3 regions of the Streptomyces sp. f51 genome follow, and region 3 is predicted to be linked to each of the others. Evidence: riboswitches for the same ligand, from Rfam matches in the RefSeq annotation. Region 3 holds a riboswitch; each other region holds the start of a gene.
What was found. Region 3 has a riboswitch for S-adenosylmethionine ahead of WJM95_RS00215 (cell envelope biogenesis protein OmpA). Riboswitches for the same ligand answer to the same signal wherever they lie in the genome.
Positions count from the first base shown of each region.

Region 1: it holds a riboswitch for S-adenosylmethionine, as region 3 does, so the genes downstream of both, WJM95_RS34880 (ABC transporter substrate-binding protein) here and WJM95_RS00215 (cell envelope biogenesis protein OmpA) in region 3, are expected to answer to the same signal.
Region 2: it holds a riboswitch for S-adenosylmethionine, as region 3 does, so the genes downstream of both, thrC (threonine synthase) here and WJM95_RS00215 (cell envelope biogenesis protein OmpA) in region 3, are expected to answer to the same signal.

Region 1 is NZ_CP149798.1:7,994,178-8,001,849, forward strand. Features, by position in the region: gene WJM95_RS34850 (ATP-grasp domain-containing protein) at 1-204, shown strand, start outside; gene WJM95_RS34855 (ATP-grasp domain-containing protein) at 286-1,542, shown strand; gene WJM95_RS34860 (MFS transporter) at 1,551-2,816, shown strand; gene WJM95_RS34865 (cupin domain-containing protein) at 2,894-3,346, shown strand; gene WJM95_RS34870 (nucleoside deaminase) at 3,426-3,905, opposite strand; gene WJM95_RS34875 (LLM class flavin-dependent oxidoreductase) at 4,038-4,874, opposite strand; SAM riboswitch class IV at 5,068-5,178, shown strand; gene WJM95_RS34880 (ABC transporter substrate-binding protein) at 5,398-7,032, shown strand; gene WJM95_RS34885 (ABC transporter permease) at 7,029-7,672, shown strand, end outside.
Region 2 is NZ_CP149798.1:3,294,054-3,301,725, reverse strand. Features, by position in the region: gene WJM95_RS14395 (trehalose-6-phosphate synthase) at 436-1,890, opposite strand; gene WJM95_RS14390 (glucosyl-3-phosphoglycerate synthase) at 1,969-2,913, opposite strand; SAM riboswitch class I at 3,118-3,274, shown strand; gene thrC (threonine synthase) at 3,292-4,590, shown strand; gene WJM95_RS14380 (MoaD/ThiS family protein) at 4,587-4,862, shown strand; gene WJM95_RS14375 (cold-shock protein) at 5,305-5,508, shown strand; gene groL (chaperonin GroEL) at 5,814-7,436, shown strand.
Region 3 is NZ_CP149798.1:46,489-54,160, reverse strand. Features, by position in the region: gene WJM95_RS00230 (IclR family transcriptional regulator C-terminal domain-containing protein) at 1-481, shown strand, start outside; gene WJM95_RS00225 (SpoIIE family protein phosphatase) at 573-1,784, shown strand; gene WJM95_RS00220 (expansin EXLX1 family cellulose-binding protein) at 1,876-2,838, opposite strand; gene WJM95_RS00215 (cell envelope biogenesis protein OmpA) at 2,956-3,747, opposite strand; SAM riboswitch class IV at 3,962-4,106, opposite strand; gene WJM95_RS00210 (hypothetical protein) at 4,264-4,398, shown strand; gene WJM95_RS00205 (amino acid ABC transporter permease) at 4,567-5,571, shown strand; gene WJM95_RS00200 (amino acid ABC transporter ATP-binding protein) at 5,568-6,353, shown strand; gene WJM95_RS00195 (ABC transporter substrate-binding protein) at 6,504-7,529, shown strand; gene WJM95_RS00190 (GNAT family N-acetyltransferase) at 7,621-7,672, shown strand, end outside.

The DNA of each region.
Region 1 (7,672 bases), 7.9 Mb from region 3:
CTGAGCATCCGTCTGAACCCCGGGGACACCGTGCCGGAGGTCCGCGACTCCAAGAGCAGACACGGGCACGTCATCGTCTCCGGCGCCACTCCCGAGGAGGCGAGGGCCCGCTGCGCGGAGGCCCTCGCCGCCATCGAGGCCGTCATCGATGGAACGCCCACCCGGGCCGACGGCCGGACCGGGGTCCTCGGAACACCCGTCTGAGCGCCGCCGGCCGTCCATCCCCCCACCCAGGAAGAAAGGCAGTCCCATGCAGTGGTCCGTCCCATCAACCAGGAGGTCACCGTGACGACCCCCGACACGGACGCCCAGGTGCTGTTCGTCGGCTACAACGCGGCCTACCTGCGCGCGATCGACGGGAGGGTCCCGAGCGGGTCCGTCGTGGTGATCGAGGAGCCCGACATCATCCGCAAGCGGGAACTGCGGGACGCCGCGGAGGGTTTCGACTGCCTGGACCGGATCGTCCCGGCGAGCTACCAGCAGTCCGCCGAAGCACTCGACCTCGCGGTCGGCCTCTCGGCCGCGCGGCCGGTGGCCGCCGTCGTCCCGGGGCTGGAGTACGCGGTGCCGGCCGCCGCGGCGCTGGCCGCCAAGCTCGGCCTGCCAGGAGCCGGCGAGAGAGCCGCGCAGGCGCTGCGGGACAAGATCCGGCTGCGCGAGGCGGCGGCCGCCGGCGGTGTCCGCAACCCGCGCTGGCGGGAGGTGCGCGGACCCGGGGACATCCTCGACTTCGCCGGCGACGGGCCGGTGGTGGTCAAGCCGGCGAACCGGCAGGCGAGCGTCGGCGTGCAGGTGCTGGACTCGGTCGACGCCACCACCGCGGCCGGGGCCTGGGAGCGGACCTCGTCGGCTGCCGAGTACGAGCAGGTGCCCGACCGGCCGCTGGACTGGCGGTTCCTGGCCGAGGAACGGCTGGAAGGCCCCGAGTTCAGCGTCGAGGCGCTGGTACGCGAGGGCGAGATCGTCTTCGAGAACGTCACCGCCAAGACGGTGATCCCGGGACCGTATCCGGTCGAGCTCGGCCATCTGCTGCCCGCACCGCTCGACCAGGAGACGCGGACCGCGTTCGGGACGGCCCTGAGGGCGCTGGTCTCCGCCGTCGGATTCGGGACCGGCATCCTGCACGCGGAGTGGATCCTCACGGAGTCGGGCCCGACGCTGGTCGAGTGCGCCGGCCGGTGCCCCGGCGACTATCTGATCGACCTCATCGACCTGGCCTACGACACCAGGATCAGGCTGACCCTCATCGACCTGCTGGCCGGGCGCCCCGTCGAACTGCCCCGGTCCTCCCGACGGACCTCGGCGATCCGCTTCCTCGCCGCGGAGCCGGGCACGGTGACCGAGGTCGGCGGAGAAGAGACCGCGAAGGCCCTGCCCGGAGTACGGGCCGTTGAGGTGGACGTCGAGGCGGGCCAGGAGGTCCGGCCCTGGGCGTCCTCCTGGGACCGTGCTGGCCACGTCATCGCCACCGGGCCCGACGCGGACACCACCCGCCGCCACGTCGTCGCCGCCGTCGCCGCCGTCCGTATCGCAACCGAGTGAGGGATCACATGTCTGCTCTGTGGCAGCGCATCCGCGGACTGCGCGGATCCATGCCAGGCGGCCCGGTGGGAACACGGCTGGCGGTGATGGCGATGATCGACGCGGTGGGCACCGGCGCCTTCCTGGCCGTGTCCGTGCCCTTCATCACCCGGGCGGTCCACCTGTCCGAACGCAACCTCGGCTTCGGCCTGGGCCTGTCCGCGGCCATCGCCCTGGGCACGGCGATCCCGATCGGGATCCTGGCCGACCGCATCGGCCCGAAGAAGGTCCTGGTCGGGGTGAGCCTGTGGCGCGCCGCCTGCTTCGTGGTGTACCCGTTCGTCCAGAACCTGTGGCAGTTCCTGACCGTGGTGTGCCTGCTCGGCCTCGTGGACAAGGCCGCGGCACCGATGGAACAGGCCCTGGTCGGGCAGGCCGTGCCGACCACGGAACGGGTCAAGGTCGTCGCGATCCTCCGGTCCATGCGCAACGTCGGCTTCACCGTCGGCGCCCTGCTGGGCGGGGTCGGGCTGCTGATCGGCACCCGGGCCGGTTACACCGTGATCCTGTTGCTCAACGCCGCCTCGTTCGCGGTGCTCGCGACGGTGGCGTCCCGGCTGCCGCTGCTCAACGCACCGACGGGGAACCTTCGCCGGAGGTTCTCGGTCGGCGTACTGCGCGACGGATCGTTCCTCTCGTTCGCCGGGATCAACGCGATCCTCACCATGCACATGACTCTGCTGAGCATCGGCATACCGCTGTGGATCGTGGGACACACCGATGTCTCCGCCGCGCTGATCTCCCCGCTCGTCGCGGTCAACACCGTGCTCGCGGTGCTCCTGCAGGTGCGGGCGAGCCGGGGGACCGACGACATCCCAGGTGCGGCACGGGCCCTGGTGCGCGCCGGCGTCTCCCTCGCTGCCTGCTGTCTGCTGCTCGTCACGGCACCGAGGCTGCCGGTCGTACTCGCCGTCGGCGCGCTGGTGCTGGCCATGATCGCGCTGACGGGAGGCGAGTTGTGGCAGTCCGCCGGAGGCTGGGGCGGCTCGTATCTGCTCGCGGCACCGGGCCAGGAGGGCGTCTATCTCTCGGTCTTCTGGCTCGGGGTCGCCGTGCAGCAGATCGCGGCACCGATCCTGGTCAGCCTGATCGTCACGGTCGGCGCCGCGGGATGGGTCGCGCTGGCCGCGCTGTTCGCCGCGAGCGGCCTTGCCGCTCCCGCGATCGGCCGGTGGGCGCAGGCGGAGGCGGCGAAACGGCCGCGGCAGGACCCGAGTCTGGCCGAGGCCACCTGAAACACCTGTATCGGCAACATTTATACCGACACCACAGATACCGGCACCACCTGTATCGACAATACCCTGGGAGAGAAATGTCTGTTCCGCTGTATGTTCCGCCGGGCGGGGGAGAGTTCGTCGACATCCGGGACACGAAAAGGACGTACCTGAAGCTCACCACACCGGATTCCGAGGGGGAGTTCGGATTCTTCGAGCATCACATGGCTCCCGAGGCCAAGGGCGCCAGTCCGCATGTGCACAAGAAGTCCACGGAGATGTTCTACGTGGTGCGTGGTGAGATCGAGTTCACGATCGGCGACCGGAAGGTGGTGGGCGAACCGGGCGCGTTCGCCTACGTTCCCAAGGGGGAGCCGCACGGTTTCACGAACCGGGGCAAGGAGGACGCCACTCTGCTGATCATGTTCTATCCGATCTACGATCGCGAGGACTATTTCCGCGGTCTGGGGCGTCTCACGGCCAACGGGCGAAACCCGAGCCTGGAGGAATTGCAGGAACACATGGCCAGGTACGACCAGTTCATGGTCTGATCCGCGCCTGATCGTCCACACGGGAACGGGGCCCGGCGGCGCGTCACGCCGCCGGGCCCCGATGCGCTCTTTCGTGCCGTCAGCCGGCCGCGTCGATGCGGGCCCGGAAGCGCAGGTTCAACTCCTTGACCTGCTGGGCCAGTTCCGGGACCGGGCCGGCGGTCTCCAGGCCGGGGACGACGTCCCGGATGGACAACGGGCTCAGGGGCGAGGTGATGGGCACGCCCCACTCGGCCTTCCAGTCCCGGGCCTGCTGGGACGAGCTCGCGTACACGATGCGGCCCAGCCCGACCCAGCCGTGCGCGGCCGCGCACATCGGGCAGTGCTCTCCCGAGGTGTACACGGTCGCCGTGGCCCGTTCCTCGGGGCTCAGGTTGGTCGCGGCCCAGCGGGCGAGTTCGAACTCGGGGTGCCGGGTCGGGTCCCCGGTGCTGGACTCGCGGTTGCGGTCCTCGGCCAGGACCTTGCCGTCCGCGTCGGTCAGCAGCGAGCCGAACGGCCAGTCACCGGCGTCGACGGCCTCGGCCGCGAGGTCCAGGCAGCGGCGGAGATGGACCAGGTCGGCCGCGCTGACGGCGGAGGACCGGCCGGTGTCACCGGCGTCGGGGCTGTCGCCGTGGTGAGTGTCGTGGGTGTTGGGGGCCACCGTGGCTCCGTCTCTGTGGGCGTGGGCGTGGGCGTGGGGTGTGGGCTATGCCAGGTGGGCGGCCACGGTGGCCAGCGCCTGCCACGCCACCTCGGGCCTGAGGGTCTCGTCCGGGTCGCCGTTGTAGGGGTCGAGGACCACCGTGCCGGCACCGGCGAGGCGCAACTGCTCGATGTCGTCGAGGACCTGCTCGATGGTGCCCTCGCCGGCCCGGCGGTCCGGATGGTCGACCGGCTTCGGCGTGAGCCGGAGAACGATGCGCGGCGCCAGATCGGGCGCGGGCTGCCCGAGTTCGGCGGCGATGCCCTTCAGGCGGTCCACCGCGTCACGGAACCACGGCATGGTGAACCGGAGCGGGTGCCACGGCAGGCCGAGGCGGGCCGCCCGGCGCAGTCCCGCGTCGCTGTTGCCGCCGATCCAGATGGGGATCTGCCCGCTCCGGTAGTCCGCCTCGTCCGCCCACGCGGTGCGCAGGGTCTCCAGCAGTTCGTCGGTGAGCGCGCCACGCCGCTCGAAGGGAACGCCGAGCGCGTCGAATTCCTCCCTGGCCCAGCCGACACCGACCCCGAGGATCAGCCGGCCGCCGGAAAGCTGGTCCAGGTTGGCGGCCATTCGCGCGACGAGCAGGGGATGCCGGTAGGGCGCGATGAGAACCGTGGTGCCCAGCTTTACCCGGGTCGTTAAACCGGCCAGCCAGGAGAGCGTCGTAAAAGGATCGTAGAACGGGGCGGGATACTGTTTCGCGACATCCGATGTGATGGCCACGTGGTCGGAGACCATCAAGAGGTCGAAACCGAGGCCTTCCACCGTCCTGGCCCAACGGGAAAGGGTTTCCGGGTCGGTGCCGGGTCCGAAATTGGGGACGTTGACGCCTATCTGCATGGCTGAACCCTAGCAACCGCTCACCATGGGTGGTCAGTTGGTTCTCACGCTTTTCCGGCCGCAGTTTACGCTTCTCTTCTGAAGGTCCGGTCCCGCGCAATATGATTGCAATGTGACGGCCCATCAGATTGCAATCATATCGCTTGCCGCGCGCCCTTGACGCCGGGGGAACCGGGAATCTACGGTGAGCGCGAGCTACGAGTTCCGGTGATCAAGCCCTGGCTGGCCGGACGGCAACCCTCGACGCAGTGGGGTGCCCCAGGTGAAGGCTCGGCGGATCTTTCCTGTTCTGCAAGTGCGTTCCCATCGGTCCGAGGGCCGACGACATTCCCGGGAGGACAGCGTGCCAACGGCCCTTGTGCTGTGCTCCCGGCGCCACGTCGATCTGCTGCTGGTCTGCAGCTGTCTCTGTCACGGCTGACCGGCACCCACACTCCACCTCCTTCACACGACAGCGCGCTCGGCATGCCCTGCCTGCCGAAGCCCCTTCGTGCACCCCACCATGCGGAAGCAGAGACCAGCCATGGCACAGCACGACACCACCAGACCCGTCCGGACCCTCGGCGCGATATCGCTCGGCACGGCGTTCCTGGTGGCCCTGACCGGCTGCACGAGCAGCAAGGGCTCCACCGGCTCCGCGGAAGCGGGGATCACCGTCGGCACCACGGACCAGGTCACCGCCCTGGACCCCGCGGGCTCCTGGGACGCGGGTTCCGGCACCATCGAGAGCGAGGTCTACGCGACCCTGCTCAGCGTGAGGAACGGCGCCACGGAGGTCTCCCCGGACCTGGCCACCGGGATCGAGCTGACCGGCCCCAAGGAGTACACGGTCACGCTGAAGAAGGGCCTGAAGTTCGCCAACGGCCACGAACTGACGTCGTCCGACGTGAAGTTCAGCTTCGACCGCACCCTTAAGATCGCCGACGAGAACGGTCCCTCGTCCCTCCTGTACGACCTCGACTCCGTCGCCGCCCCGGCGCCGACCACCATCGTCTTCACCCTCAAGTCGGCCAACGACACGCTGTTCCCGCAGGTGCTGTCCACCGCCGCCGGCTACATCGTCGACGAACAGGTCTTCCCCGCGGACAAGATCCTCGACGACAAGTCGATCGTCGCGGGCAAACCGTGGAACGGCCCGTACGGCGTGCGCAGTTACGACAAGAACTCGTTGGTCTCCTTCACCGCCAACAGCGCCTACGGCGGCGGTCTGGGCGCCGCAAAGACCAAGAACATCCAGTTGAAGTACTACACCGACGCGAGCAACCTCAAGCTCGACGTCCAGCAGGGCACCGTCGACGCCGTCTACCGCACGCTCACCACCGCCGACCTCGACGACCTCTCCAAGAAGAAGGACATCAAGGTCCACACCGGCTCGGGCAACGGCATCCGCTACATCGTCTTCGACTTCCGGACCCAGCCGTACGGCACCAAGACCAAGAAGCCCGACAAGGCCAAGGCGCTGGCCGTACGCAAGGCCGTCGCCGACTCCGTGGACCGGGCCCAACTCGCGCAGCAGGTCTACAAGAACAGCTACCAGCCGCTGTACAGCTCCGTGCCCGACGGACTCACCGGCGCCACCGCCTCCTTCAAGTCGCTCTACGGTGACAAGAAGGGCGGCCCCGACCAGGCGGCCGCCGCCGCGCGCCTGAAGGCGGCGAAGGTGGCCACCCCGGTCACCCTCAGCCTCCAGTACAACAGCGACCACTACGGTTCCTCCTCGGCCGACGAGTACGCGCTGGTCAAGTCCCAGCTCGAGGCCACCGGACTGTTCAAGGTGAACCTCCAGTCCACCGAGTGGACCCAGTACGGCAAGGACCGCGTCAAGCACCTGTACCCGCTCTACCAACTGGGCTGGTATGCCGACTACCTGGACGCCGACAACTACCTCTCGCCCTTCTACTCGGCCAACAGCTGGGTCGCCAACGACTACTCCGACCCCGCCGTCCGTGAGCTGATCAAGAAGGAGGAGACGGAGACCGACACCGCCAGGCGCGCCGAACTGCTCAAGCAGGCACAGGACAAGGCCGCCGCCTCGGTGCCCCTGCTGCCGCTGCTCCAGGGCTCCACCGCGATCGTGACCCGCACCGACGTCAGCGGTGTGCCCGACGAGCTGAGCAGCGCGTACCAGTTCCGCTGGGCCGGGCTCGCGAAGAAGTGAGCACCCTGACCCAGGACGTCCCCGCCGCCGCCCCGGCAGGCGGCGCCGCGGGGTACGGACTCACCCGCTATCTGGTGGTCCGCTTCCTCCTCATCATCCCCACCGTGCTCGTCCTCGTCAGCCTGGTCTTCTTCCTGATGCGCGCCACCGGAGACCCGATCAGCGCCGCCTTCGGCGACCGGCTCACCCCGGACCAGCTCCAGGCCAAACTGCACCAGGCGGCCTACGACCGGCCGCTGCTCACCCAGTACCTCGACTACCTCAGGTCCCTGACCACTGGCGACTTCGGTCACACCGTCACCGACAACCAGCCGGTGACCCACGTCCTGGGCACCTACGGCGCCGCCACCGCCGAACTCGCCATCAACGCACTCGTCGTGGCCCTCGTCGTCGGCGTCCCCCTCGGCCTGGTGGCGGCCGCGCACCGGGATCGCGCGCCCGACGCGGCGCTGCGGCTGTTCGCCGTCCTCACCTACGCCACCCCCGTGTTCTTCGTGGGACTGCTGCTGAAACTGGTCTTCGCGATCCGGCTCGGCTGGCTCCCCGCGTCCGGCCGGGCCAGCACCGACGTCCAGCTCTTCCTCCAGGACCAGTCCAGCACGACAGGGCTCTACCTCATCGACGCCCTGAGGAGCGGCGA
Region 2 (7,672 bases), 3.2 Mb from region 3:
GGGGGCCAGCCCCCGGACCCCCGCTCCTCAATCGCCGGAGGGGCTGAATGTTCCCCGGCACTCAAAGGGCGGGCCGGGGGAGGGCCACCCCCGGGGCTCCGCCCCGGACCCCGCTCCTCAAACGCCGGAGGGGCTGAATTCTCCCCGCGGCCGAAAGGCGGGCCGAGGGGCTGAACCGTCGCCGGCCGGGGCTGGAACTGTCTGGACCCTGGACCCGCACCCGGAATGGGACGCGAGGGGGCGGGCCGGTGCATCGATGGCCCGCCGTCACGACGACGCACCCGCACCCGGAATGGGACGTGAGGGGGCGGGCCGGTGCATCGATGCCCGTCGCCACCGACAGTCACTCCTCATCCAACGGCGACGGGCTGATGCACCGGCCCGTCCCCGACCCACCCACCGGCCGGACCCGCGACCGCCGCCCGCCGCTCCTCCTCAGCTCTCCAGTGCATGGAGCTGGTCCAGGAACCACTGGGCCGGGGGGAGCGCGGTGGCCGCGGCGGCCAGGCGCTTGGTGCGCTCCGCGCGTTCCCCCGGCTGCATGCCGAGTGCCTCGTGGAGCGCCCGTGCCGTCCCCGTGATGTCGTACGGGTTCACGGTGATCGCGTCCTCGCCCAGTTCCTCGTACGCCCCGGCCTCCCGTGACAGGACCAGCGCGCAGCCCTCGTCGGAGACGACCGGAACCTCCTTGGCCACGAGGTTCATGCCGTCCCTGATCGGGTTGACCAGGGCGACGTCGGCCAGCCGGTACGCGGCGAGCGAGCGCGCGAAGTCGTCCTTCACATGCAGCACCACCGGGGTCCAGCCGGGCGTCCCGTACCCGGAGTTGATCTCGTCGGCGAGCCGCTGCACCTCGGCCGTGTAGTCCCGGTAGACCGCGAGGTCCTGCCGCGAGGGATAGGCGAAGGCCACGTGGACGACCCGCTCGCGCCACTCGGGGTGGTCGTCGAGCAGCTGCCGGAACGCCAGCAGCCCCCGGACGATGTTCTTCGACAGCTCGGTCCGGTCGACCCGCACGATCGTCCTGCGGTCCGCGCCGATCTCCTCGCGCAGCGCGGCCATCCGTTCCCCGACGTCCGCCCGGTGCGAGCGCTCGCGCAGGAACTCGGCGTCCGCCCCGAGGCCGTGCACGCCGACCCGGGTCTCGCGCACGGGCGGCCGGGCGCCGTCCAGGTGCTCGATCGCGGGGGTACCGCCCGAGGGCCGCGCGGCATAGCGGCCGGGTTCGGTCTGCTCCGCGCAGCGCATGAACGCCGTGGCCCACCGCCAGGTCAGGAAGGCCACCCGGTCGGCGCCGAGCATGCCCGCCATCAGCTCCGCGCGGATGTCGTCCGGGAGCATCCGGAAGTAGTCCTCGGGTGCCCAGGGGGTGTGGGAGAAGTGGCCGATGCGCAGGTCGGGGCGCAGCTCGCGGAGCATCCCGGGCACCAGGCACAGGTGGTAGTCCTGGACCAGCACGGCCGCGCCCTCGGCCGCGTCCTCGGCCAGCGCCTCGGCGAAGGCCCGGTTGTAGGCGCGGTACGACTCCCACTGGCGCCGGAACTCCGCGTCGAAGACCGGCTCCAGCGGGGTCTGGTACAGCATGTGGTGGACGAACCACAGCACGGAGTTGGCGATGCCGTTGTACGCGTCGGCGTGCGTGTCCGCGTCGATGGCGAGCATCCGTACGCCGTCCTCGCCCACCCCGCGCCCGACCGCCTCCCGGTCGCCGTCGCCGAGGGCCGAGCAGACCCACAGGGCGCCCGCGTCCGGCCCGATCGCCGAGAGGCCCGAGACGAGTCCGCCGCCGCCGCGCCGGGCGTGCAGCGAGCCGTCCTCCCGTACCTCGTAGGTGACCGGGCCGCGGTTGGAGGCGACCAGGATCCTGTGGGCACCATGCATTGAAGCCATGCCTCGAAACCTAGCCCCGTCTCGAAACGCTCAAACGCGCCCTTCGGCCGTATGCGATGCGCGGCCGCGGGCGCCGGACTACGCGGCTCTGCGCGTCTGGTACTCGGAGATTTCGGTCATCGGCGGCCTTTCCTCGGTGTCCACGGAGTAGGTGCGCGGCCGGAAACCGTCCCGGTCGCGTTCGAACTGGGTGAGGGAGGGGCGGATCAGATGGCCGCGGGCGAGCCGGAGCTGCGCGGTGCGGTAGATCGCGGCGGCCATGCGGCCGAGCGCCTGGCCGTCCTGGTGGCGGTGCTTGCGCACCCCGACGTCGACCTGGGCGAGGGCGTCGAGGCCCACGAGGTGCAGGGCGTCGACGAGCATGCCCAGCTCGACGCCGTAGCCGACGGGGAAGGGGAGCTGTTCGAGCAGCGAGCGGCGGGCCGCGTACTCGCCGCCGAGGGGCTGGACGAAGCCCGCGAGCTGCGGCCAGTGCATGTTCAGCAGGGGGCGGGCCATCAGCTCGGTGACCCGGCCGCCCTGTCCGCCGCCGCCGGCCATCGGGCGGTCGTACATGGCCTTGACGAGGTCGACGCCCGGCTCGGTGAGCAGTGGGCCCACGATCCCCGAGACGAAGTCGGACGAGAACTCCCTGAGGTCCGCGTCGACGAAACAGACGATGTCCCCGCTCGTCACGAGGAGCGAGCGCCACAGCACCTCGCCCTTGCCGGGCACGGCCGGTATCCGCGGGAGGATGTCGTCGCGGTGCACGACCCGCGCGCCCGCGGCGGCGGCGACCGCGGAGGTGCGGTCCGTCGAGCCGGAGTCGACGACGACGATCTCGTCGACGAGGGGCACCTGCTGCATCAGGTCGTGGCGGATGATCGAGACGATCTCGCCGACCGTCTCCTCCTCGTTGAGCGCGGGCAGCACGACACTGACGGTCGAGCCGGTGATGCGTTTGGCTGCCATGAGCTTGTGGAGCGGGCGGTCGGTCACGGACCAGGAGCGTGTGCTCAGCCAGCTCTCGACTTCTCTCAGCACCGTCTGCGGCTCCTCACTGTCTGATCACACGCTCTCATCGGCGTGCCCGCTGCGGCCAGCGGCAGATCGATTGGCTCGTCTCGCGGTTCGGACGACTATCTCAACTGTCCTGGCCTTCGGTTACAGTCTTGAACAACGCGCATGACCATCGCATGTCCTGGATCGTCGGCGCGTATCGCGTTCAACAGTTCAACAATCAAATACCGCTCATCCAGAGGGGCAGAGGGATACGGCCCGATGAAGCCCCGGCAACCCTCCAGCCGGTCTCGTACCGATCGATGTCGATCGCGTCGCGAGGCTCCCGGCTCGGGAAGGTGCCAAATCCGTCTCACGGCGAAGTGCGCCGTGAGGAAGATGAGGAGAAAGGGCCTCGCCTCCATGGCTGCGCAGACAGTTGCAAGCACCACGAACTCCGCCGACTCGGTGGATCTCGGCCCGGCCGCGGCGCTTTCCTGCCGCGAGTGCGGACACCGCGTCCCGCTCGGCCCGGTCTTCGCCTGCGAGGAGTGTTTCGGCCCGCTCGAGATCGCCTACGACTTCTCGGCGTACGACACCGAGGAACTCCGCAAGCGGATCGAAGCGGGACCCGCGAACATCTGGCGCTACGCGCCGCTGCTGCCCGTCCCCGCGGACGTGGCGGACAAGCCGAACATCAACCCGGGCTGGACCAAGCTCGTCCAGGCCGACAACCTGGCCCGTGAGCTGGGTGTCGACGCCGGAAAGCTCTTCGTCAAGGACGACTCGGGCAACCCGACGCACTCCTTCAAGGACCGCGTGGTCGCCCAGGCCCTCGAAGCGGCCCGCGCCTTCGGCTTCACCACCCTCTCCTGCTCCTCCACCGGCAACCTCGCCGGAGCGGTGGGCGCCGCGGCGGCCCGCGCCGGCTTCCGTTCCTGCGTGTTCATCCCGCACGACCTGGAGCAGGGCAAGGTCGTCATGGCCGCGGTCTACGGCGGCGAGCTCGTCGGCATCGAGGGCAACTACGACGACGTGAACCGTTTCTGCTCCGAGCTGATCGGCGACCCGGCCGGCGAGGGCTGGGGCTTCGTCAACGTCAACCTGCGGCCGTACTACGCCGAGGGCTCCAAGACCCTGGCGTACGAGATCTGCGAGCAGCTCGGCTGGAGGCTCCCCGACCAGCTGGTCGTGCCGATCGCCTCCGGCTCCCAGCTCACGAAGATCGACAAGGGACTCCAGGAGCTGATCAGGCTCGGGCTGGTCGAGGACAGGCCGTACAAGATCTTCGGCGCCCAGGCCGAGGGCTGCTCCCCGGTCTCCGTCGCCTACAAGGCCGGCCACGACGTCGTACGGCCGCAGAAGCCGGACACCATCGCCAAGTCGCTCGCCATCGGCAACCCGGCGGACGGACCGTACGTCCTGGACATCGCGCGGCGCACCGGCGGCGCGGTGGAGGACGTGAACGACGGGCAGATCGTGGACGCGATCAAGCTGCTCGCGCGCACCGAGGGCATCTTCGCGGAGACCGCCGGCGGGGTGACCGTCGGTGTCACCCGCAAGCTCATCGAGAACGGTCTCCTCGACCCGACGCTGACCACCGTCGTGCTGAACACCGGCGACGGCCTCAAGACCCTGGACGCGGTGGCCTCCGACACCGGGCTGACCGCGACCATCCGCCCGAACCTGGACTCCTTCCGAGAGGCTGGCCTCGCATCATGAGCGTCAACGTCCGCATCCCCACCATCCTGCGCACCTACACCGGTGGCGCCGCCGAGGTGTCGGCCGAGGGCGCGACCCTCGCCGAGGTCATCGGCGACCTGGAGAAGAACCACACGGGCATCGCCGCGCGCGTCCTGGACGACCAGGGCAAGCTGCGCCGTTTCGTCAACGTGTACGTCAACGACGACGACGTTCGCTTCGAGCAGGGCCTGGAAACCGCGACCCCGGCGGGGTCCGGCGTCTCCATCATTCCGGCCGTCGCCGGAGGCTGATCGTTACCCTCGGTAATGCCGAACACATCGCGTTCACAGAATTGCCCCCTCCGCGAGACAAGCGGAGGGGGCAATTCTGTAGGGTTGAACGCGCTAGAGTTGGGGAAGCCCGTTCGCTTTCGATGTTGGTTTCATGCCGGACGCATATGAGTTGCTGTTCGAGCGCCGACAAGAAGTAGCCAAAGTGGCTCGCCTTTTTGGGCATTTTATGGCATTTGTGGGGCCCGACTTGCCCCGGATCCTCGCGTAATCTCCGCAAATCATTGATCGGCCATGCCCAGAATTCTCGTCCGACTGACCTGTTGCAGAGGGCAGTTGGACAGATACATTCAGCCGCGGTCGACGCGTTCCGGCGCACACCCCCAACCGTTTGGGGGGTGAGGTCTGACCCGGATCCGCGAAGTGCGGATCTGTGCAAGGGCCAGTAATAGGGGAGTTAGGCATGGCTCAGGGCACCGTCAAGTGGTTCAACGCGGAGAAGGGGTACGGCTTCATCGCGGTCGACGGTGGTGCGGACGTCTTCGTGCACTACAGCGCGATTCAGATGGACGGCTACCGCACCCTTGAAGAGGGTCAGCGAGTGGAGTTCGAGATCTCGCAGGGCCAGAAGGGTCCGCAGGCGGACATGGTCAAACTCGCCGTCTGATCCGGGCGCGAACGACCAGCGACTCAACTCACGCACGAGGGGCCCGCATCCCACCAGGGATGCGGGCCCCTCGTGCGTTCCCCGGAGGCTTCCAGGGGGCTCGCTTCGCGAGCGCACCTTGCACTCGGCGGGGTCGAGTGCTAATCATTGGCGTTAGCACTCTCCCAGTGAGAGTGACAGAACTTGGATCGGGCCGGCGAGGCTCACGGGCCTGTGGGGCAAGGAACCACAGGGTTCGAGGGCCGTCCGTCGCGGGCGCGGGCGCGATCCGGAGCAATCCACCCCGTCCGGGAGGACCACTTCACATGGCCAAGATCATCGCGTTCGACGAGGAGGCACGGCGCGGTCTCGAGCGCGGGATGAACCAGCTCGCCGACGCCGTCAAGGTCACCCTCGGCCCCAAGGGCCGTAACGTCGTCCTCGAGAAGAAGTGGGGCGCGCCCACGATCACCAACGATGGTGTTTCCATCGCCAAGGAGATCGAGCTCGAGGACCCGTACGAGAAGATCGGCGCCGAGCTGGTCAAGGAAGTCGCCAAGAAGACGGACGACGTCGCCGGTGACGGTACGACCACGGCGACCGTCCTCGCCCAGGCGCTCGTCCGCGAGGGCCTGCGCAACGTCGCCGCCGGCGCCAACCCGATGGCGCTCAAGCGCGGTATCGAGAAGGCCGTCGAGGCCGTCTCCGGTGCCCTGCTCGAGCAGGCGAAGGATGTCGAGACCAAGGAGCAGATCGCTTCCACGGCCTCCATCTCCGCCGCCGACACCCAGATCGGCGAGCTCATCGCCGAGGCGATGGACAAGGTCGGCAAGGAAGGCGTCATCACCGTCGAGGAGTCCCAGACCTTCGGTCTGGAGCTGGAGCTCACCGAGGGTATGCGCTTCGACAAGGGCTACATCTCGGCGTACTTCGCCACCGACATGGAGCGTATGGAGGCGTCGCTCGACGACCCGTACATCCTGATCGCCAACTCCAAGATCGGTTCCGTCAAGGACCTGCTCCCGCTCCTGGAGAAGGTCATGCAGTCGGGCAAGCCGCTGCTGATCATCGCCGAGGACGTCGAGGGCGAGGCCCTGTCGACCCTGGTCGTCAACAAGATCCGTGGCACCTTCAAGTCCGTCGCCGTCAAGGCCCCGGGCTTCGGTGACCGCCGCAAGGCCATGCTCGGCGACATCGCCATCCTCACGGGCGGCGAGGTCATCTCCGAGGAGGTCGGCCTCAAGCTGGAGAACGCGGGTCTGGACCTGCTGGGCCGCGCCCGCAAGGTCGTCATCACCAAGGACGAGACCACGATCGTCGACGGCTCCGGCTCCGCCGACCAGGTCGCCGGCCGTGTGAACCAGATCCGTGCCGAGATCGAGAACTCGGACTCGGACTACGACCGCGAGAAGCTCCAGGAGCGTCTGGCGAAGCTGGCCGGCGGCGTGGCCGTCATCAAGGCCGGTGCCGCCACCGAGGTCGAGCTCAAGGAGCGCAAGCACCGCATCGAGGACGCCGTTCGCAACGCGAAGGCGGCCGTCGAGGAGGGCATCGTCGCCGGTGGTGGCGTGGCCCTGCTCCAGGCCTCCTCGGTCTTCGAGAAGCTGGAGCTCACGGGCGACGAGGCGACCGGCGCCAACGCCGTGCGTCTGGCCCTTGAGGCCCCGCTCAAGCAGATCGCCGTCAACGGTGGCCTGGAGGGTGGCGTCATCGTCGAGAAGGTGCGCAACCTTCCCGTCGGCCACGGCCTGAACGCCGCGACCGGCGAGTACGTCGACATGATCGCCGAAGGCATCATCGACCCGGCGAAGGTGACCCGTTCCGCTCTTCAGAACGCCGCCTCCATCGCCGCGCTGTTCCTGACCACCGAGGCCGTCATCGCCGACAAGCCGGAGAAGGCCTCCGCGGCCGCTCCGGGCGGCATGCCGGGCGGTGACATGGACTTCTGATCGACCCCGGTCGATCACCGTCCTGACGTTCCGAGGGCGGCACCTTCCCCCAGGGGAGGGTGCCGCCCTCGGGCGTTCCCCGGCCCGGCTCCGGCGGCGGACGCGAGTACGCCGGGGGCTGGGCGTGGCCCGGATCACAGCGGCCCGCGCGGGCACCGCGGAATGCCGCGCCCGGTACGTCGGTTGACGCTGACGAGCAGTCGATGCACGTGCACATACCGTACGGAATCTCCTGC
Region 3 (7,672 bases):
CGCCGCCCTGCGCGACGAACTCGCCTCGGCCGCCTACCTCACCTTCTACGAGGAGGGCGAGATCAGGGTCGCCGAGATCGTCGACGGGCCCCGGGCACCCCGGGTCGACCTCTGGGTCGGATTCGAGGACGCCGGCCACGCCACCGCTCTCGGCAAGTCCGTACTGCGGGAACTCGACGAGGAGTCCCGCAACGACTACCTCGCCCGGCACACACTCGCCGACCTCACCCCGCGGACCATCACCAGCCGGCCGGAACTGCTCCGGCGCCTGGCCACGTCGCCCGTGGCCCCTGCGGTCACGGACCTGGAGGAGTACGCTCTCGGAACGGTCTGCGTCGCCGTACCCGTCTACAGCGGGGACACGCTCGGTTCGCTCGGCGTCTCGCTCCCCGCGGAGCGGCTGCCCCGGCTCCGTGAAGTGGTGACGAAGCTGATCCCGACCGCGAACCGCGTGACCAGGGGCCTGTCGCTCACTATTTGAAATCTCCGTGCTTGTGGATCACGTCTCGAACGTCTTTCCTAGACCAACCGGACATTTCAGGGATGAACCCAGGTGAGGACTGCGGACGAGAATGAGTCGGGCCCGAGAGCACACTGGCGAGCACTGGCTGAAACGGACGTTCGGGAACCGAGGATCCGGTTCCTGGGCGGCGGCCCGCAAGCGCGCCGCCCACCTCGCCTTCGGCACATCGGTGCTGCCCTTACTGATCGTCGGCGCCATCGTGCTCGTCGACCTGGCGGGCCGGGCGGGCATCCTCTGGCTGCCGCTGCTGGCCGCGGGACCCGCGCTGGCGGCCACCACCAGCCGGCCGTACGGGGTTCTCTGCGTCGGCTTCCTGGCCTCGGTGCTGAGCGCGGTGCTGGGCATACGGGACGGCGTTCCGGGCGGCGAGCTCGTGGCCGTCCTGTCCGCGCTGGCGTCCGTCACCCTGGCGAGCGTCCTGGCCAGCGCCCTGCGCTGGCGCCGGGAGCGGGTCCTCGCGGCCGTACGCTCGGTCGCCGAGGCGGCGCAGCACGCGCTCCTCGCGCCCATTCCGTCGAACGTCGGCCCGTTCCAGGTGGCCGTGCGCTACAGCGCCGCCGCGGCCGAGGCCCGGATCGGCGGCGACCTGTACGCGCTGGTGCCCACACCGCACGGCGTCAGGATGATCATCGGTGACGTCCGGGGCAAGGGGCTGCCGGCCGTCGGTACGGCCGCGCTCGTGCTCGGTGTCTTCCGTGAGGCCGCCTACGACGAACCCGACCTTCTCGCCGTGGTCGCCAGGATCGAACGGAGCCTGGCGCGCAACCTGGGCTTCGACGACTTCGTCACCGCCGTGGTCGCCGGCTACCCCGAGCCGGGCCGGCTGGAGGTCGTCAACTGCGGACACGCTCCTCCGCTGCATGTCCGCGCGTCCGGCACCGTCGTGTCGGTCGACCCCGTCGATCCCGCTCCTCCGCTCGGGCTGCGGGCCCTGACGGGGGAGTCCCCGAGCCTCCAGGTGCTGCCGCTGGCCGACGGCGACCAGCTCCTGCTGTACACCGACGGCGTCACCGAGGCCCGCGACCACGGCCGCGAGTTCTACGCCCTCGCCCAAGGGCTGGCACGGCATGTGTCCGACGAACCGGCCACCACGCTCGCCGCGCTCGACGCCGAGCTCCAGGCCCATGTGGGCGGGCGTCTGCACGACGACGCGGCGCTGCTGCTGCTGCGCAAGCCGGTCCCCGCCGAACCGGTGACCGCGGTCGGCGCGGGCACCCCTCCCGCGGTCGCCGGGGTGGGCTGCGGCGGGGGCCCGGAATAGTCGTGCGGGTGAGGGGGGTGGGCGACTGAGGTCGCTCACCCCCCTTCCGCGTGTCCAGGCGTGCGACGGCGCACGCCTGGAGGGGCCCGGGTCAGTGCCGGGCGAACTGGAGCCGGGTCGGCTGCACCGCGTCGGGACGCAGCGCGATGCCCTCGACGGTCAGGCGTTCTCCGTAGATGTCGGTGATCCTGACGGTGCCGCCGCATCCGCCGCCGTCCTCCGCGAGGAAATAGTTGTAGGCGGTGCGTGGAAGCGGCCGCCATCCGCCGCCGCTGCGCAGTTCGAGCCGGGCGACCGGATTCCTGTGCCCGATGACCTGGAGCGCGCACCAGTAGCGGCTGGACCCGGTCTTGTAGCGCAGCGCGACCGTACCGGCGGTGCCGGGGCTCAGCAGCTTCCAGGTGATCGGGATGCGGCCGGCCGAGAGGTTCGCGAGCCGGGCGAACGCCTGCGCGCTGAGGTCGAGCTGCCCGGGAGCGCAGCCCGTCGGGCATTCATTGGTGATCAGGACCGTGACGGTGGCGCCGCCGGCCGCGCGGACCAGCACGTACGCCCCGCACGCCTTGGACGTCTCGTAGTCGGTGTGGTTCATCGCTGCGGTCAGGACGTCGTCGCCCGGACCGTAGGAGCAGGAGCCGTCCCCTTTCCCGGCGTCGTACGTGGTCGCCACTCCTCGGTAGCCGACCCCCGGGCGGATCCGTCCCGCCAGGGAAGCGGCCGTCGCCGCGGCCCGCGGTGCGTCCGAGGCCGACGGCCGCGCCGACGTGGCGGAAGGGCGGGCCGTCACGGACGGGGAGAGCGTGGGATCGGGCGACCGCCCGGCCGTGGGGGACGTCGATCCGGACGCGGTCGCCCGGCCCGGATCCGGGGTCTGCCGGGAACCGCCGGCCGTCGAGGCGGCGGGATGCCCGGCCGTGTCGGCGGAGTGGGCGCCGGGACGGAACGCCACGACCAGACAGACCAGGGCCCCCGCCGTGACCAGCGCGACCAGGGCGGCGCTCCGCGGCCTCGGCCGGCGTCCGCGCCGCCCTGCGGATCGGCTCGTTTGCTTCATGCGCATCCGTTCTCCACCCGCGCGGGACCGAGCGGGACTCGTCGCATGTCTACTACGGACCACGTGTTGACGGGGTCACGTCCAACGAATCCGACGGATCTCGTTCCGCGGCGGGCGTCAGGCCTCCGCCGCCAGGGGCACCGCCTCGGTGCCGGGCCTGAAGGCGGGGTGGTCGCCGAGACGGCGTACGTAGTCCACGAGCCGGGGACGCGCGCCGAGGACCTCCGGGCAGCCAAGACCGGTGAGCGCCACCCAGACGTCGACGTCCGCCGCCGTGAGCCCGTCGCCCAGGACGTAGGGGTGCCCGGCGAGTTGGCAGTCGAGCAGGTCGAGGGCCGCCGCGAGCTCCGAGGGCCGGGCGGACGGGGTGACATCGCGCTCCAGCAGATCGCGGAGGGCTTCGATGTCGGCGGTGAGGGACGGAGGGCAGAGCGTGGAGGGGCAGGTCGTGGTGTGGCCGGAGAGCAGCCCCGCCAGGTCGCGGAGGATGTCGGGCGTGTGGTTGCTGACGATGCGTCCGCTCCAGCGGTCGCACAGCGCGGGCGCGGTCAGCGGCCCGTCGAAGTGATGCTCGGTGGCCTCGTAGGCTCGGCGCAGCGAAGCGAAGGCGTCGGGGGTGCGCACGGGGTCCACGAGGAGCGTGGTGGCGACCGAGTCCGACAGCCCGAGCAGCCCGAGCGTGATGGCGATGCGCAGCGAGTGCGGACAACTCCGCGACAGATACAGCTCGTAGCGGTGCGGAGCCGGGTAGAAGCCGCCGGCCAGGCCCACGCCGATGCGGCTGTCGACACGGCGGGGGAGGACGGAGGGCGCGGCCGCCGGCGTGAGCCGAAGGACCGAGGGCAGCGAAGTCTGCTCACAGGGACGGGCGTTGGCGGAACTGGACGTGCGCGAAGCTGTCTCGGGCATGACTCTCCCTGGGGGAAGAAGGAAGCCACCGCCGCTTTGTGGGCACCGGCGGCCGGGATGCGGATTGACTGCGCCTGTCGCACCGGTCCGGATCGGACGGACCGGTCGCGGATCAGTAGGCGCTGGAGACACGCAACAGATCGATGTGCAGGCGCCTCGTCAAGCCGTTCCTTGGCATTCCCACCGGTCCCCACCTCAGGGCTCGCGAGACGCGAGACCACGCTTGTCCCGCCGCACCGGCGGAACCCGGTCGTCACCCGGGGCACCCCGTCGCGGTGGAAGGGTTGCCTGTCAGCGGGCCGGGGCCGATGACCTCCGGAGCGGACGGAACCGCACCGAGGGCGCTGACAATCGTGACCGTCCATGTCAGTCTCGGGGCGCCCTGTTGTGCCGTCAAGAAGGCCGACAACACGGTCTCACCTGGTGGTCACCCGCATTGACATTCTTTTCGGGACGGGCCTAACGTGCGGCCCACAACGGGATGCCTTTTCGGCCGGAGAAGAAATGGTGACGGCGATGCACACAGCTGACGGGACGGCCGCATGGCGGCGCACCGGTCGCGATGTGCTCTGCGCCGACCGCTCCGTGGACCTGCTGCGCGTCAACAGCGCCCTGTGTACGGGCATGTGTCGCCCCATCAGCCAGGGCTGACGGTTCCTCCGAGTCTCTGACGACCGCCGCTGTCGCGGCGCGTCCCCTCACCTGTCCAGCACCCGTTTCGCGTGCGGCCGCGCACCGCCTCGTACCGAGCGTCTCCTTTCTCGGCACGGCGTCGCCGCCTGCGCGGATCCGGGGTGTCCGAATCCGCTGGAGCTCTCCATGAGTCAACTCCCAGGCAGCGCCGTGTCCTTCGGGCCGGCGACGCCGACCGAGGCGATCCCCCGCACCGACGACCCCGCCGCCCCCGCACCTCTGGCGGCTCAGCGGGTCCTTCCGCTCCGGCGCCCCGGCCGCTGGATCGTCACCGCCGTGGTGCTCGTGCTGGTCGCCCAGATCGTCCACGGCCTGGTGACCAACCCCTTCTACCAGTGGGACCGCTTCCAGTACTGGTTCCTGCGCCCGACCATTCTCGACGGTCTGCTGATCACCCTCGAAGTCACCCTCTACAGCGCCCTGCTGGGCCTGCTCGGCGGCATTCTCCTGGCCCTGGCCAGGCTCTCCCGGAGTCCGGTGCTCCGCGCGGTGAGCTGGGTCTACACCTGGCTCTTCCGTTCGGTACCCCTCATCGTGGTCCTGCTCTTCCTCTACAACTTCAGCGCGCTGTACCAGACGCTGAGCGTAGGCGTTCCGTTCGGTCCCGCCTTCTTCACCTTCGACGAGTCCCGCCTGGCCACCGACATGGCCGTCGCCGTCGTCGGACTGAGTCTGAACGAAGCGGCGTACGCCTCCGAAGTGGTACGCGGCGGTCTTCTCTCCGTGGACCAGGGGCAGCACGAAGCCGCCTCCGCCCTCGGCCTGCCGAAGCGGTACCAGTTCGCGAGGATCGTCTTCCCGCAGGCGCTGCGCTCCATCACCCCCAACTACGTCAACCAGCTCATCGGTCTGATCAAGGGCACCTCGCTCGTCTTCTACGTGTCCCTGCTGGACCTGTTCGGATCCGTGCAGAGCATGGGCAGCACCTACCCCGGCGACATCGTGCCGCTGCTCCTCGTCGCCACCGCCTGGTACCTGATCCTCACGAGCGTCGTGTCCGTCATCCAGTTCTACGTCGAGCGGTACTACTCGCGGGGCGCGCTGCGCACCCTGCCGCCGACCCCGTTGCAGAAGGTACGAAGCGGTCTGCGCGAAGCGCGGGCCCGGGTCCGCAGGGAGACGGCGATATGACCGGCGTGACGAGCGAGACGCGGCCCGCGGCGGTCGAGGTGCACGACGTCCACAAGTGGTACGGCATCCAACAGGTACTGAACGGCGTGGAGTTGACCGTACGGCCCGGCGAGGTCACGGTGATCCTGGGGCCGTCGGGCTCGGGGAAGTCCACCCTCCTGCGCGTGATCAACCACTTGGAGAAGCCCGAGGTCGGCCATGTGAGCCTGAACGGCGAACTCATCGGTGTACGCCGGCACGGCGACCGGCTCAAGGAGCTGAGCGAGCGGGTCATCCTGGCCCAGCGCAGCCGCATCGGGTTCGTCTTCCAGAACTTCAACCTCTTCCCTCATCTGACCGTGCTGGACAACGTGGCCGCCGCCCCGGTGGCGACCGGCAGGCTGTCCAGGCCCGGAGCGCGGGAGCTGGCCCGCGAGCTGCTCGCACGGGTGGGTCTCGCCGACAAGGCCAACGCCTACCCACGGCAGTTGTCGGGCGGTCAGCAGCAGCGTGTGGCCATCGCCCGCGCCCTGGCCCTGCGGCCCGGGGTCATCCTCTTCGACGAACCGACGTCCGCCCTGGACCCCGAACTGGTCGGCGAGGTCCTCGCCGTCATCAAGGACCTGGCCCACAGCGGCACCACGCTCGTGATCGTCACCCATGAGATCGGCTTCGCCCGTGAGATCGCCGACCGGGTGGTGTTCATGGACGGCGGGCGGATCGTCGAACAGGGACCGCCCGAGCAGGTGCTCGACCATCCGCGGGAAGCGCGCACCAGAGAGTTCCTGAGCAAGGTGCTCTGACCGCTCCCGCCAGGACGCCCCGCGCGACACCGCTCGACGGGCGCTCCCTCGTGCTGCCTTCCTCCACCCACAGCGGGGCAGCCCCCCGATTCCGCGGCCCGCCCGGGCCGCTCCCCCACACTCCTCACCGCACACCCGAAAAGGAAAGCCATGCGCACCCTCGGCCTGAACAGCAGGACCCTCCGCGGCGTCGCCGCGACCGCCGCCGTCGCCTCCCTCGCCGCCTCTCTCGCCGCCTGCGGCGCGGACAGCGACGCCGCCACCCGGACGCGGACCGACGCGACCGGAACGGTGACGGTGGGCGCCCTGTCCAACGGCGCCGCCAAGGAGACCGCACTCAAGGTGTCCGAGGTCAAGTCCATCAGTGCCGAACTGCCCAAGTCGGTGGCGAAGAAGGGCACGTTGGTGGTGGGCATCGGCGCGCTGCCCGCCGGATCACCGCCGTTGAACTTCGTCGGCTCGGACCAGAAGACGCTCACCGGCAGCGAACCCGACCTCGGCAAACTCGTCGCCGCGGTCCTCGGGCTGAAGCCGGAGGTGAAGAACTCGACCTGGGAGAACCTCTTCGTCGGCATCGACAGCGGCAAGGTCGACGTGGCCTTCTCCAATGTCACCGACACCGAGGAGCGCAAGAGAAAGTACGAGTTCGCCTCCTACCGGCAGGACAACCTCGCCTTCGAGGTCCCGAAGAAGAGCACGTGGAACTTCGCCGGCGACTACCGGAACCTCGCGGGCAGGACCGTCGCGGTGGGCGCCGGCACGAACCAGGAGAAGATCCTCCTGGAGTGGAAGGCGAAGCTCGCCAAGGAGGGCAAGAAGCTCACCGTCAAGTACTACCAGGACAACAACGCCACGGCCCTCGCCCTGAACAGCGGCAAGATCGACGCCTCCTTCGGCCCCAACCCCGCCGTCGCCTACCACGTCACCCAGAACGCCAAGTCCCCCAACCCGACCCGCAACGCCGGGCAGTTCTCCGGGGCGGGCGAGACGATCCAGGGGCTGATCGCGGCCACCGCGAAGAAGGACAGCGGGCTCGCCAAGCCCGTCGCCGACGCGATCAACTACCTGATCGAGAACGGCCAGTACGCCAAGTGGCTCGCCGCCTGGAACCTCTCGAACGAGGCGGTGAAGACCTCCGAGGTCAACCCGCCCGGCCTCCCGCTCGACAATTCCTGAACCACACCGCCCGCTCGGGGACTCCGCCGCGCCGCGGCGGGGTCCCGGGGCGCGTCCGGCCGCGTTCCAGATACGGAGAACCCGCACCGCCATGTCCACCAGTGTCCACTCCGCCCCTTCCCCGGCCCCGACCACACCGCACA